Regions from separate parts of the Cellulosimicrobium sp. NPDC030954 genome, predicted to be linked through region 2. Evidence: predicted binding sites of a transcription regulator. Region 2 holds the regulator's gene; each other region holds the start of a gene.
The links. The regulator LexA, encoded in region 2, represses DNA repair genes until DNA is damaged. The targets are predictions, from matches to a motif close to TCGAACANNTGTTCGA.

Region 1: the regulator LexA is predicted to act here: its motif matches at 1,131-1,146, upstream of ACZ402_RS13735 (replicative DNA helicase).
Region 3: the regulator LexA is predicted to act here: its motif matches at 4,012-4,027, upstream of ACZ402_RS07420 (YbaK/EbsC family protein).

Annotation. Positions count from the first base shown of each region.
Region 1 covers NZ_JBVIFN010000006.1:161,781-166,767, reverse strand. Annotated here, with positions in the region: gene ACZ402_RS13740 (MATE family efflux transporter) at 1-754, opposite strand, end outside; gene ACZ402_RS13735 (replicative DNA helicase) at 1,212-4,835, shown strand; gene ACZ402_RS13730 (hypothetical protein) at 4,906-4,987, shown strand, end outside.
Region 2 covers NZ_JBVIFN010000007.1:146,802-151,788, reverse strand. Annotated here, with positions in the region: gene ACZ402_RS14935 (pyridoxamine 5'-phosphate oxidase family protein) at 1-70, shown strand, start outside; gene ACZ402_RS14930 (DUF5302 domain-containing protein) at 152-346, opposite strand; gene ACZ402_RS14925 (aldo/keto reductase) at 514-1,602, shown strand; gene nrdR (transcriptional regulator NrdR) at 1,697-2,236, opposite strand; gene ACZ402_RS14915 (LysM peptidoglycan-binding domain-containing protein) at 2,678-3,022, opposite strand; gene lexA (transcriptional repressor LexA) at 3,366-4,100, shown strand; gene ACZ402_RS14905 (L-lactate dehydrogenase) at 4,227-4,987, opposite strand, start outside.
Region 3 covers NZ_JBVIFN010000002.1:532,924-537,910, forward strand. Annotated here, with positions in the region: gene ACZ402_RS07410 (siderophore-interacting protein) at 1-566, shown strand, start outside; gene helR (RNA polymerase recycling motor ATPase HelR) at 776-3,097, shown strand; gene ACZ402_RS07420 (YbaK/EbsC family protein) at 3,178-3,759, opposite strand; gene ACZ402_RS07425 (hypothetical protein) at 4,108-4,987, shown strand, end outside.

The DNA of each region.
Region 1 (4,987 bases), on a different contig from region 2:
GCCCGGTCGCGACGAACACGGTGAGGAGGATCGCGAGGCGCAGCGAGAGGGTGCGGACGAAGAGCGGCGCCCCGGCGCGCGCGTTCGACCAGATGCCGCCGGCCGCGGGGCGCAGGGACGCGCCGTGGCGGCGCGCGCCGCGTACGACCACGACGACGAGCACCGCGCCCATGGTGAGCTGCGCGACGGCCGTCCCGATGCCCGAGCCGGCGATCCCGAGGCCCGCACCGTAGACGAGGACGACGTTGAGGACCGCGTTGAACGTCGCGCCGCCTGCCGCGACCCACAGGGGCGTCTTCGTGTCCTGCATGCCGCGCAGGACGCCCGTGGAGGCGAGGACGAGGAGCATCCCGGGGAGGCCGAGGGCGGACCAGCGCAGGTAGACGACGGCGTGCTCGGCGACGTCGCCCGTCCCGCCCATCGCCCCGACGGCCCAGGGCGCGGTCGCCCACAGGGCGGCGGCGAGGAGCACGCCGAGCCCGACGGCGAGCCACAGGCCGTCCACGCCCGACTGGAGCGCCTCGCGCGTGTGCCCGGCGCCGATGCGGCGGGCGACGGCGGCCGTGGTCGCGTAGGCGAGGAAGACGCACAGCCCGACGAGGGTGACCAGGAGCGTCGAGGCGAGCGAGAGCCCGGCGAGCTGCGCGGTGCCGAGGTGGCCGACGACGGCGCTGTCGACGAGGACGAAGAGCGGCTCCGCGACGAGCGCGCCGAGGGCGGGGACGGCGAGCGCGAGGATCTCGCGGTCGAGCAGGGAGCGGGTGCGGCGTCCTGTGGACGACGGCGCGGGGTCGGGTGGCGTCCGGGTGTCGCCGGAGTGGCCGGGCGGTGTCCGGCGTGTCGTCGGCGTGTCGTCGGACTTTCTTTCTTCCACACCCCTGAGGGTAGTGACGAGGCTGGTCAGAGGCCCCTCGCGCTGATGTACACAGGGAGATCGTGACGTTGTCCACACGGTTATCCACCGGGTGTGCACAGTGACGGGGACTGTGTCCACAGGTTCGGGGGTCCCTGTCCACCGGGCGTGCACAGGGTCGTTTGCGGCCTGCAGGACGGCGTTCTAGTGTCGCGGGGTCGTGCCTGTCGGAGGCGGGAGGCGCGGTCACCGGGACAGTCGTGTGGGTGGCCCGCGGTAGAACACGTGTACGACGAAGGTTTGTCCCGGTCGCGCGGTCCCTCGTGGGTCGTGGCGGCTTCGGGGGAGCGAGGGGCGCATGTCGATCGAGGAGCTCGAGGAGAGCTACGGGGGCCCGGGGCCGTCAGGTTTCGACCGGACACCGCCCCAGGACGTCGCGGCGGAGATGAGCGTGCTCGGCGGCATGCTGCTGTCCAAGGACGCCATCGCCGACGTCATCGAGCAGATCCGCGGCTCCGACTTCTACCGTCCCGCGCACGAGGTCGTGTACGAGTCGATCATCGACCTCTACGGCCGCGGCGAGCCCGCCGACGCCATCACCGTCGTCGCGGAGCTCACCAAGCGCGGCGAGCTCCAGCGCATCGGTGGCGCCCCGTACATCCACGACCTCATGGCTGGCGTCCCGACCGCCGCGAACGCCGGGTACTACGCGCGCATCGTGCGCGAGCGCGCCGTGCTCCGGCGCCTCGTCGAGGCCGGCACGCGCATCGTCCAGCTCGGCTACGCGACCGACGGCGGCGACGTCGACGAGATCGTCAACAACGCCCAGGCCGAGGTCTACGCCGTCACCGAGCGTCGGACCACCGAGGACTACCTTCCGCTCTCGGAGATCCTCGGCCCGACGTTCGACGAGATCGAGGCGGCCCAGGGCCGCGGCGAGGGCATGACCGGCGTCCCCACCGGCTACTCCGACTTCGACCGGCTCACCAACGGTCTGCACCCCGGCCAGATGATCGTCGTCGCGGCGCGACCGGCCATCGGCAAGGCCCTCGCCCTCGACACGCCCCTCGTCACGCCGTCGGGCTGGACGACGATGGGCGACGTCGCGGTCGGCGACCTGCTCGTGTCCGCGGACGGAACACCCACGCGCGTCGTCGGGGCGACCGAGGTCATGGTCGACCGCCCGTGCTACGAGGTCGAGCTCGACGACGGCACGGTGATCGTCGCGGACGCGCAGCACCAGTGGGTGACCTCGACCCGCGCCCAGCGGCGCGCGGCACGCGCCGGCGAGACGCCTGAGTCGTCCGTGCGCACGACCGAGGAGCTCGCCGCCACGGTCCGGACCGCGACGGCCGACCGGCGCGCGAACCACTCGATCGCCACCGCGGCGCCGCTCGACCTTCCCGAGGCCGACCTCCCGATCCATCCCTATGCACTCGGGGTCTGGCTGGGCGACGGCAGCTCCCGACGCGCCGAGTTCACGTCCGCCGACCCCGAGATCGCGATGCGGCTCGAGGGGCTGGGCTACGTCGCGCGGCCGGACGCGGACGACCTGCGCGCGCCCGGTGCGTCGGGAACCGACCACATCCCGGCTGCGTACCTCCGCGCGAGCGAGTCCCAGCGCCGGGAGCTCCTGGCGGGTCTGCTCGATACCGACGGCACCGTCATGCCGCAGGGCAGCGTCCAGATCAGCCTGACGAACGAGCGGCTCGCACGCGAGACGCGTGAGCTCATCCTGTCGCTCGGGTACCGCACGGGATGGTCGACGAAGACCGTGAAGGGGCGGACCGAGGCGTCGTCGACGGCGTACACGATCACCTTCACGACCGAGGACGACGTGTTCTGGCTGGAGCGCAAGCGCCTCGTCCACAAGGAGCGTCGTCGCCCGGGCACCGCGCGGCCCACGTCACGGTTCGTCGTCGACGTCCGCCGGGTCGAGTCGGTGCCGGTGCGCTGCGTCGAGGTCGACCATCCCTCGCACCTGTACCTGGCAGGACGATCGATGGTGCCGACGCACAACTCCGTGCTCGGCATCAACGTCGCGACTCACGCCGCGGTGCACCACCAGATGGCGTCCGTCATCTTCTCGCTGGAGATGAGCCGCAACGAGATCACCATGCGACTTCTGGCCGCGGAGGCGCGGGTTCCGCTGACGCGGATGCGGTCCGGGAAGATGGACGAGCAGGACTGGCAGAAGCTCGCGTCGACCATGGGCAAGGTGGCGGAGGCGCCGCTGTTCATCGACGACTCGCCCAACATGTCGCTCATGGAGATCCGGGCGAAGTGCCGGCGCCTCAAGCAGCGTCACGACCTCAAGCTCGTCGTGATCGACTACCTCCAGCTCATGAGCTCCGGCAAGCGCGTCGAGTCGCGCCAGCAGGAGGTCTCGGAATTCTCGCGTGCGCTGAAGCTCCTCGCGAAGGAGCTCGAGGTCCCGGTCATCGCGATCTCGCAGCTGAACCGCGGTCCGGAGCAGCGTGGAGACAAGAAGCCGCAGATGAGCGACCTGCGTGAGTCGGGTTGCCTCACCGAGGACACGAAGATCCTGCGCGCCGACACCGGCGCAGAGACGAGCCTGGGCGAACTCTTCGCGCTCAACGCCAAGGACGTCCCCGTGTGGGCGCTCAACGACCGGCTCCAGTACGTCCGCCGCCACCTCACGCACGTGTTCCCCACGGGCGTGAAGCCCGTGTTCCGGATGCGACTGGCGTCGGGCAAGGAGATCGAGGCGACGGCGAACCACCCGTTCCTCACCTATGACGGCTGGACCGCGCTCGGAGACCTGGAGGTCGGGTCGCGCATCGGTGTGCCGCGCCACGTCCCCGGGCCGGAACGGAACCTCGAGTGGGACGACCGCAAGGTCGTCATGCTGGCTCACCTCCTCGGCGACGGGTCGTTCGTGAAGCGACAGCCGATCCGCTATGCCTCCATCGACGAGCGGAACCTCGCCACCGTCTCCGAGGCGGCGGGTGCCTTCGGGATCACCCCGATCCGCGACGACTACGCCGCGGCCCGAGTCACGACCCTGCGCCTCCCCGCGCCCTACCGGCTCGCCAGGGGTCGCCGGAACCCGATCGCCGAGTGGCTCGACGACATGGGGCTGTTCGGCGCACGCAGCCACGAGAAGTTCATCCCGACGAGCGTCTTCCACCTGCCGAAGCGCCAGATCGCGCTCTTCATCAAGCACATCTGGGCCACGGACGGCTTGGTGACGATCAACAAGAACGGGCGCAGCGGGCGGATCTACTACGCCTCGACCTCGCGCGAGATCGTCGACGGGCTGTCACGCCTCCTGCTGCGCTTCGGCATCTCGACGCGTGTACGGACGGCGACACCCAAGGGGTCGTACCGTCCCGGGTACACGCTGGACGTGAGCGGGGTGGACGACCAGCGCCGCTTCCTCCAGGAGATCGGCGTGCACGGCGACCGAGGCGATATCGCCGAGAAGCTGCTGACGATCATCCGCGAGACGCGCGCCAACACGAACGTCGACACCGTCCCGCGCCGGGTTTGGGACGACGTCCGCGACATCCTCGTCGAGCGCGGCATGACGCACCGTGAGTTCGCCGAAGCGATCGGGACCCAGTTCTGTGGCAGCGCGCCGTGGAAGAACTCTCCGTCGAGGCATCGCCTCGGCAAGATCGCGGCCGTGCTTGAGAGCGAGGAGCTCGAGATCATGGCGGTCAACGACCTCCTGTGGGACGAGGTCGTCTCGATCGAGCCGATGGGGGAGAAGCAGGTCTACGACGCCACCGTCCTCGACGGGCACAACTTCGTCGCCAACGGCATCGCCGCACACAACAGTATTGAGCAGGACGCTGACGTGGTGATCCTGCTCCACCGCGAGGACGCCTATGAGAAGGAGTCGCCGCGCGCGGGCGAGGCTGACCTGATCGTCGCCAAGCACCGTAACGGCCCTACCGACACGATCACCGTCGCGTTCCAAGGTCACTACCAGCGCTTCGCCGACATGCAGATGTAGCAACCTGAGTCGCCCCAGAGCGCCGCGTGCCGCGCGCGGCGGTCAGCCGACAGAGCTCTACCTGGATGTCATGGACGCGCCGACCACGCTGGATCGGGCCATCGCTTTGGGTGCGGAGCCGCTCGCGGATGCGGTGGCCAAGTCCTGGGGAG
Region 2 (4,987 bases):
GACCGAGGAGTGGGTCGTCATCGAGGTCCGCGAGCTGACCGGGCGACGCTTCGCCCGTTCGGAAGCCTAGCGACCGTCGTCGCCCCGGACGTGCGTCGTCCGGCCACCCCGACGGGGCGACCGGACGACGAGCGCTGAGCCGGACCGGCGGTCAGCCCGACTTGCGGCGGAACGTGCGCTGGACCGGGCCCACGGTCTCGGACCCGTGCACCGCCCCGGTGTTGGACTCGCCGTCGGCCGTGCGGTGGCGTGCGGCGTTCTTCCGGTCGAGCGCCTCCCGGAACTTCGCCTTGGCCTCGTCGGTCGGTGCGGTGTCTGCAGCGGATCGCTGCTGGTCGGACGCCATGGCGGTCTCCTCGTCGATGGGGGAACTCGGTCGTGCACTGCGGTCGGCCCGACGGTGCGGGCACCTCGACCAGCCTCCCGCACCCCGACGCCGGACGCCACCTGATTTGTCCGCCGGTCAGCCGCTCCCCGAGGGACGGTCGGGTGGCGTCCGGTAGCGTCGGCCCCGTGCCGACCGACTCCTCCACCGCCCCCGCCGCCGGCCCCTCCGCGGCGTCGTCCGCGGACCACGCCCCGCTGCCGCACCGCCGTCTCGGCCGTTCCGGGCTGGCGCTGCCGGCGGTGTCGCTGGGTCTGTGGCAGAACTTCGGCGACGCCGACCCGCGGGCGACGCAGCGCGAGATCGTGCTGCACGCGGTCGACCGCGGGGTGACCCACCTCGACCTCGCGAACAACTACGGCCCGCCGGGCGGAGCGGCCGAGGAGTCGCTGGGGCACCTCCTCGCGCGCGAGCTGCGGCCCGTGCGCGACGAGCTCGTCGTGACGACCAAGGCCGGCTACCGCATGGGGCCCGGTCCCTACGGCGAGGGCGGCTCGCGCAAGTACCTGCTCTCCTCGCTCGACGCCTCGCTGCGTCGCCTCGGGCTCGACCACGTCGACATCTTCTACTCCCACCGCTTCGACCCGACGACGCCGCTCGAGGAGACCGTCGGCGCGCTCGCCACCGCGGTCCGTTCGGGGCGCGCGCGGTACGCGGGCATCTCGTCCTACTCGGCGCGCCGCACCCGGGAGGCGCTGCAGGTCGCGGAGCAGGTGGGCGTCGACCTCGTCGTGACCCAGGTGTCGTACTCGATGCTCAACCGGTGGGTCGAGGAGCCCGACCCGCACGACCCCGCAGGCGCGTCCGTGCTCGACGTCGCCGGCGCCGAGGGACTCGGCGTCGTCGCCTTCTCGCCGCTCGCCCAGGGGATGCTCACCGACCGGTACCTGCACGGGGTCCCGGACGACTCGCGCGCGGCGCGCGGGGGGCCGCTGCGACCGGCATTCCTCTCGGAGGCGAACCTCGACCACGTCCGCCGGCTCGACGACCTCGCCCGCGCCCACGGGCGCAGCCTCGCCACGACGGCGATCCTCTGGGCGATGCGGGACGAGCGGGTCACCTCCGTGCTGCTCGGCGCGAGCTCGACGCGACAGCTCGACGAGAACCTCGCCGCGCTCGACGCGCCGCCGCTCTCCGCCGAGGAGCTCGCCGCCGTCGACGCGCTGCCCGCGGACACCGGCATCAACATCTGGGCGTCGCGGTCCAGCGACCTGTAGGCCCGCCGGGCGAACGTCGACGACCCGGGCCCTCCGCCGGGGGCACCACGTGACCTCGCGCACGGCGCCGCGACGTGACCTTGCGCGCGACGCCTCAGGCGTGCGGTGCGGTGTGCTCGCGCACGTCGGCGTCCGCAGCGGTGCTGCCCGAGCCCTCCTCGGCCCGCGCCGCGGCCGTCTCGCGCTCCTCGCGCTCGACGCGCAGCGAGGTGATCGCGCTCTCGAAGTCCTCGAGCGAGTCGAACGCCTGGTAGACGCTCGCGAAGCGCAGGTAGGCGACCTCGTCGAGCTCGCGCAGCGGCCCGAGGATCGCGAGCCCGATCTCGTACGCGTCGAGCTCGGCGCTGCCGCTCGCCCGGATGGTCTCCTCGACGCGCTGCGCGAGCACCGCCAGGTCGTCCTCGTTGACGGGCCGCCCCTGACAGGCCTTGCGCACGCCGTTGACGATCTTCTCGCGCGAGAAGGGCTCCGTCACGCCGGAGCGCTTGACCACGGACAGGCTCGCGGTCTCGATCGTCGTGAATCGGCGGTTGCACTCGGGGCACTGACGGCGCCGACGGATCGACGCGCCGTCGTCCGAGGTGCGCGAGTCGACGACGCGGGAGTCCGCGTGGCGGCAGAACGGGCAGTGCATGGCGGGCTCCTCCGCGGGTTCGCGCCGACAGGTCGGCGCGACGAACGTATGCCGTCGCGGCAGGACGGTGCAACACGCCTCCGACGCCGGCGGCTCGCGCGCGGTGACGCGGCGGCGCGCGGGCAGCCGCACCGGGGCGCGTGGACGGCAGAACGGGGGCGGTCGTGTTCGACCGCCCCCGTCGGGACGCCCCCGTCCCCATCTCGCGCGTGACTCGCCTCACGCGCGGTGACGTGCACAGGAGTCGCGGTGGACCGCGTGCTCCTCGCCTCGTCCGCCCAGCCCCCCAGCCGGCGTTGTGAGGTGACACTAACTTAGGGTGACCTAAATGCCACCGCAACCCCTGCGCACCGTGCGGAGCCGTTTCCTCCCGTGTCCTGCGTCACACCGCACCGTCCTGCGTCACACCGCACCGGCCCCCTGAGACCGCGGGGCTCGGCGTCAGGCGGATGTCGGCAGGAGGATCCTCTGACCGGCCTGGAGGCCCGACGACGAGAGCCCGTTGAGCTCGGCGAGCCCGCTCACGACGTCGCGCAGGTCCTCGCCCGGGGCCGCCACGCCCTGCGCGAGCTCCCAGAGGGTCTCGCCCGAACTCACGACGTGGACCCGGACCTCCAGAGGCTCTCCCGGACCGCTCGCGACGGCGACGCCCACCCGTGCGGCGAGCAGCAGGACCACGGCGGCCAGGAGCACGAGGACCACGCGGCCCCGCCGCGTGAGCCGCAGCGGCCGCTCCCCCGCTCGCCCTGCCCCAGGGCCGAGGGGCCCGACCGTCGAGATCGTCATCGCATCCATCCCTGCTCCGTCCCGGCCCGCGGGCCCGATCGCCTTCCCCGGTCGATCGGACGCCGCGAGCCCTTCGCCTCCGCGCCGACCCGGACCGGTCGAACACGTGTACGTAGAACACCTGTACGAAGGTCTATCACGAACGACCCACGGAGTCGAGACATGCTCGAACAGGTGTTTGATTCGTGTCGCAACCTCCCCTAGCCTGGGGTCAGGTCGGTTCGCCGGACATGTCCGCTCGGACCCGGAGGGGCGACCGAGGTCCCGGAGCGCACGCGCCGGGGAGGGGAGGCTGCAGGCCCGGGAGGCGTCGGCGGCCGCGACGGACGAAGGCGGAGCGACCATGGCGGGACGAGGCACGGACAGGGCACGGGGGCTCGCCGAGGTGCGCGAGCTCCCGGACGGGTCGGCGGGAGGTGACGGGCTCACGCCGCGGCAGCGCCTCGTGCTCGAGACCATCCGCGCGTGCGTCGAGCAGCGCGGCTACCCGCCGAGCATGCGGGAGATCGGCGAGGCCGTGGGCCTGACGAGCCCGTCGTCGGTGAAGCACCAGCTCACGACGCTCGAGCGCAAGGGGTTCCTGCGGCGCGACCCGAACCGCCCCCGCGCGATCGAGGTCGTTCAACCGGACGACGCGCGCCGCGCCACCCCGCTCACGGCGGCGGGCTCCGCGACCGAGCCCGCGTACGACGAGGCGCACCCGGCGCCGTCGTACGTCCCGGTGGTCGGCCGCATCGCCGCCGGCGGCCCGATCCTCGCGGAGCAGGTCGTCGAGGACGTCTTCCCGCTGCCCCGCCAGCTCGTCGGCGAGGGCGAGCTCTTCCTCCTGCGGGTGCAGGGCGACTCGATGGTCGACGCCGCGATCTGCGACGGCGACTGGGTCGTCGTACGCCGCCAGCCCGTGGCGGAGAACGGCGAGATCGTCGCGGCGATGATCGACGGCGAGGCCACGGTGAAGTCCCTGCGCCGCGCGGACGGTCGCGTCTGGCTCATGCCGCACAACGCGGCGTACGACCCGATCCCGGGCGACGACGCCCAGGTCCTCGGGCGCGTCGTCTCCGTCCTGCGCAGCCTCTGAGCGCACGGGGTCCGGTCCCCGTCGTCGTCCCCGTCACAGTCACAGTCACCGAGCACGGCGAGAGCCGGGTGGTCGTCGACCACCCGGCTCTCGCGGTGCGCGGACCCCGTCGGCGGGCCCGGTGGGTCAGAGGCCGAAGCGCCGGGCGACGCCCCGCAGCGACTCCGCGGACGAGCGCAGCCCGGCGAGCTCTGCCGCGGCCAGCGGCACCTCGACCCGCTCGCTGGCGCCGCGACGGTCGACGAGCGTGGGCAGCGAGAGGCACACGTCGTCGAGCCCGTACGCGCCGTCGAGCAGCGTCGAGACGGGCAGGATGCGGTGCTCGTCGTCGAGCACGGCCTCGATGATGCGCGTGCCCGCGAGCCCGACGGCGTAGTTCGTCGCCCCCTTGCCCTCGATGATCCGATAGGCCGACTGCACGACCTCGCGCGCGATGTCGTCGCGCACCGCCTCGGTCAGCGGGCCACGGCCACCGAGTCCCGGCCACTCGAGGAGCGGCACGCCGCCGATGGTCGCCGAGCTCCATAGCGGGATCTCGCTGTCGCCGTGCTCGCCGGCGATGTACGCGTGGACGTTCTGCACCGCCACGCCGCAGTGCTGGGCCACGAGGAAGCGCAGGCGCGACGAGTCGAGCACCGTCCCGCTGCCGAAGAGCTGCGACGGTGGCAGCCCCGAGAACTTGAGCGCCGCGTACGTGACGATGTCGACCGGGTTCGTCACCATGACGTAGACCGCGTCCGGGGCGACCTCCACCAGCCCGGGAAGGATCGTGCGCATGAGGCCGATCGTGCCCTCGGCGAGGTCGAGCCGCGTCTGGCCGGGCTTCTGCTTGGCCCCGGCCGTCACGACGACCACGTCGGCCCCTGCGCACACCGCGACGTCGTCCG
Region 3 (4,987 bases), on a different contig from region 2:
CGTCGTTCGACGGTCCCGTCGGCGGCATCGAGTTCCGCCCGCCGACGCGCCCGCACGCGCTCCTGCTCGCCGGCGACGAGACCGCGCTGCCCGCGATCGCCGCGATCTGCGAGGACCTGCCCGCCGACGCGTGGGGCGAGGTCTACGTCGAGGTGCCGCACGTGGGCGACGCGCGCGACCTCGTCACGCCGCCGGGGGTGCGCGTGACGTTCCTCGCGCGCGACGACGTCCCCGGCGGTCCGCACGACGCGCACGACGCGCACGGCGCGCGCCTCGTGCCCGCCGTCCAGGAGGCCGCCGCGCGCATCCTCGGTGCGGGGGTCCTCGGGACCGACCCGCCCGCCCAGTGCCGCACCGCCGAGGACCTCGAGGACGTCGACGTCGACGCGTCGATCCTCTGGGAGGTCCCCGGCCTGCTCGAGGAGGACACCGTCCTCTATGCCTGGCTCGCGGGCGAGGCGAGCGCGATCAAGACGCTGCGCCGCCACCTCGTCACCGACCTCGGCGTCGACCGACGCGCCGTCGCGTTCATGGGCTACTGGCGCGAGGGCCGCGCCGAGAGCTGACGTTCCACGAGACGAGAGAAGTGGCCCCTCGCCGAGCGCGGTGACGGGCCACTTCTCGCATCTCGGCTGGTGGGCGCGGCCGCACGGGCCGGGCCACCGCCCGTCGACGGCGGGGAACGGAAAAGGAGGTCTAGCGGCCTCCCTTTCCAAGGTATAGCGCACGGGGGGTCTTGCGGCAAGAGCCCCCTGGGGGCGCAGAATCTCCGTTCGTGCGCGGGCCGTCGTCGGTCCGCGCCGTCCCGCTCGACCTCGGACCGGAGCTGATGACGTTGCCCGACGCCCCCGTGACCGCCGACCGCACGACCGACCCGACCGCCCGTCCGACCCCGGGCGGCGCCCGGATCTTCGACCTCCCCGACCGCCTGGCAGCGAAGGCCGACCCCGCGCTCGTCGCCGCCGACGAGCGGCACCTCGCCGCGATCGCGGCGAGCCTCGAGCACTCCGTCGCGGACCTCGCGCAGCGCCTCGACGCGGCGCGCCGCGCGCCCGGCGGGAGCGGGACGGAGGCGCTCGAGCGTGACCAGGAGATCCACCGGCTCAGCGGGCGGCTGCACCTCCTGCAGCGCTACGGCGTCGACCTGTGCCTGGGCCGCATGACGTTCGCCGACGGCTCCGCCCCGGTCTACGTGGGGCGCGTGGGCCTCACGGACCCGGCGGGGGAGCGGCTGCTCGTCGACTGGCGCTCGCCCGCCGCGGAGCCGTACTTCGCCGCGACGCCCGCGCACCCGCTCGGCCTCGCGGCGCGCCGTCGGTACCGGTGGGCGCGTGGTCGCGTCACGGACTACTGGGACGAGGAGCTCGTGCCCGACGGCGCCGGGTCGGGTGCGGCGCTCGACGACCAGTCGGCGTTCGTCGCGAGCCTCGGCGCGAGCCGGTCGCCGCGCATGCGCGACGTGCTCGGCACGATCCAGGCGGACCAGGACGCGATCGTGCGCGCGGGCTCGCGCGGCGCGCTCGTCGTCGACGGGGGCCCCGGCACGGGCAAGACCGTCGTGGCGCTGCACCGCGCCGCCTACCTCCTGTACGCCGACCCCCAGGTGGGCGCGGGGCACGGGGGCGTGCTCGTCGTCGGGCCGAGCCGCCCGTACCTCTCCTACGTCGCCGACGTGCTGCCCGGGCTCGGCGAGGACGGCGTGCAGACCTGCACGCTGCGCGACCTCGTCCCCGAGGGCGCGACGGCGCGCGCGGAGACCGACCCCGAGGTCGCCCGGCTCAAGGCGTCTGCCGACCTCGTCGCGGCGATCGAGCCGGCCGTGCGGTTCTCCGAGCGCCCGCCCACCGAGGGCATGGAGGTCGAGACGCCGTGGGCCGACGTCTGGCTCTCCACCGCCGACTGGGCGGAGGCGTTCGAGTCCGTGGACCCCGGCACCCCGCACAACGAGGCGCGTGACGACGTCTGGGCAGCGCTGGTCGAGATCCTCGTGGACAAGACGGTGGGCGAGGAGACCGCGGAGGACGCCGGGGACCTGTCGGCCGACGACGTGCGCCGCGCCCTGCGCAGCCACCGCGCGCTCGGCGCCGCGTTCGACCGCGCGTGGCCGCTCGTCGAGGCGACGGACCTCGTGGCCGACCTGTGGTCGGTGCCCGCCTACCTGCGCCTGTGCGCGCCGTCGCTCACGCCCGCGGAGGTGCGCGCGCTCCAGCGCGCGGACGCGCAGGCCTGGACGACGGCGGACCTGCCGCTGCTCGACGCCGCGCGGCAGCGCCTGGGCGACCCGGAGGCGTCGCGACGCCGTCGCCGCAACGAGGCCGCCGCGGCGGCCGAGCGGGCCCGGATGGACGACGTCGTCGACCACCTCGTGGCGTCCGACGACAGCGAGCTCATGGTCATGACGATGCTCAAGGGGCAGGACCTGCGCGACGCGCTCGTCGACGACGGCGCGCTGGTCACGGCCACGCCCGACCGGCTCGCGGGTCCGTTCGCGCACGTCGTCGTCGACGAGGCGCAGGAGCTCACCGACGCCGAGTGGCAGATGGTGCTGAGGCGCTGCCCGTCACGCAGCGTCACGGTCGTCGGGGACCGCGCGCAGGCCCGCCACGGGTTCGCGGAGGGCTGGCGCGAGCGGCTCGGGCGCGTCGGGTTCGACCGGGTCGCGGAGGCGTCGCTGAGCGTCAACTACCGCACGCCGCAGGAGGTCATGGCGGCGGCGGAGCCCGTCATCCGGGCGGCGCTCCCGGACGCCAACGTCCCGACGTCGGTGCGCAGCACGGGCGTGCCGGTCGCCCACGGGGCGGTCGCGGACCTCGACGGGATCCTCGACGCGTGGCTCGCCGAGCACGCCGAGGGCACGGCCTGCGTGATCGGCGGCGCGGGGTCCGTCGCGGCGTCGACCGAGTCGGTCGCGGCGCGGCTCGGGGAGGACGGGGCGTCGCGCGTGCAGGTGCTCACGCCGGAGACGGCGAAGGGACTCGAGTTCGACCTCGTCGTCCTCGTGGACCCGCAGACGTTCGGCGACGGCGTCGAGGGCGCGGTCGACCGCTACGTCGCGATGACGCGCGCGACGCAGCGCCTCGTCGTCCTGGATCGCTGACGATCGCCCGCCGAACACGACATGGAGGTCGCCAAGGAGCTTGTGGCGACCTTCATGTCGTGCTCGGCGGGTTGGGCGGGTCAGGCGACCGGGACGGCCAGGTCCTCGACGACCTCGACACCGGGCAGGCGGCCCAGCAGGTCGCCGGGAAGCAGCAGCTTCGAGCGCCGCACGCCGCTGCCGATCAGCGCGTGCGCGCCGTCGGTCACGATGCGCGAGTCCACGAGGACGCGCCACCCGTCCGGGAGCCCGACGGGCGTGATGCCGCCGTACTCCATGCCGGACTCGGCCGTCGCACGGTCGGTCGGCAGGAACGACGCCTTGCGCACGTCGAGCAGCTTGCGGACGCGCGTGTTGACGTCGGCGCGCGTGTGCGCGCGCACCACGGCGGCGGCGACCCGCTCGTCGCCCGCCCGCGCGCCGCCCACGACGACGCAGTTCGCCGACGCCTCGACGGGCAGGTCGAACGCGGCGTTGAGCGTCGCGGTGTCCGCGAGGTCGGGGTCGATCTCCGTCACGGCGACGAGCGCCGCGACGTCCGGGTCGGCCTCGGCCCACCGGCGCAGCGCGTCGGCGGTCACGGGGGCGACGAGGTCGAGGTGGTCGAGCGCGGGCTCCCAGGTGAGCGAGCCGAGCGTGGGCAGGGTCGTGCGGGCGTCCATGGCGCCAGCCTGCCATCCGGCGGGGCATCGTGCGGCGAGGACCGGCTGCCGAGCATGCGGTCGTGGCTCGCTCTGCACGCCGCACGGGCTGCGACTCCGTGCTCGGCGGGAGGAAGAGGTTCAGGTAGAGGTCGAGGGTTCGGGTCAACCCTCGAGCGACGGTCGAGGGTTGCGGCGGGCATCTCGGACGAAGCCGACGGCTCTCACCTGCGGAGTTGACACCCCGCGACGGCGGTCGTTCACTGGAAGTGTTCGAACGCCTGTTCGAACGATGGTGGGTGCAGAACGACGCCCCCAGCAGTCGACGCGCGGTGCGCGTCCCGTCCGAGCAGCATCCCGGGAGGCGAGATGACCCTTCTCGCCGACCCCGCCGAACGGGCGGGGGCACCAGACCCGACGGTCGCGGCCGTCGACAAGGCCGAGCGCGCCCGCGCCGTCCTGCGCCGTGCGGAGGAGCGTACGGGCGTCCGCCGACACCGCACGGTCGCCGCCCCCGCGGTCCCGGCAGCACCGGCCGCCGTCCCGCGCGCCGACGTCCCGCGCGCCGACGTCCCGCTCGCCGACGTCTCCTCGCCGACGGTCGCCCGGCCGACCCCTGTCGTGCCGGCCGAGCGCCCGGCGCGCGCCCGCGGCCGCCACGTCGCGATGCGGGACCCGAGCCGGGACGCGGGCACGGACGAGCGGGTGTGGCCGGTGCACGACGCGCTCGCGCCGCTCCTCCCGCTCGGCGCCCTGCAGCGTGGCACCGCGCTGGCGGTGCGCGGCTCGACGAGCCTCCTGCTCGCGCTCGTCGCGCGGCCCTCCCGGTCCGGGGCATGGACCGCAGCGGTCGGGTTCCCCGCGGTCGGGCTGCTCGCGGCCGCCGACGTCGGCGCGGACCTCGACCGCGTCGTGCTCGTCCCGCGCCCCGGCCCCGACGCGGCGCTCGCGATCTCGGCGCTCGTCGACGGCCTGGACGTCGTGGTCGTCGGGCCCGACGCCGCCCTCACCGACACCGACCGGCGTCGCCTCACCGCCCGGGCGCGCGAGCGCGGGGCGCTGCTCGTCGCGGCCACGGCGTGGCCGGGCGCGCACGTCGTGCTCACCGTGACGGGCGGCGGCTGGTCCGGGGCCGACCGCGGGGCGGGCTGGCTGCGCCGGCGCACGCTCGTCGTCGAGCGGGCGGGTCGCGGGGGCGCCGCGCGCCCCGTGCGGGTCGAGGTCGAGCTCCCGTTCGCCCACGAGGACT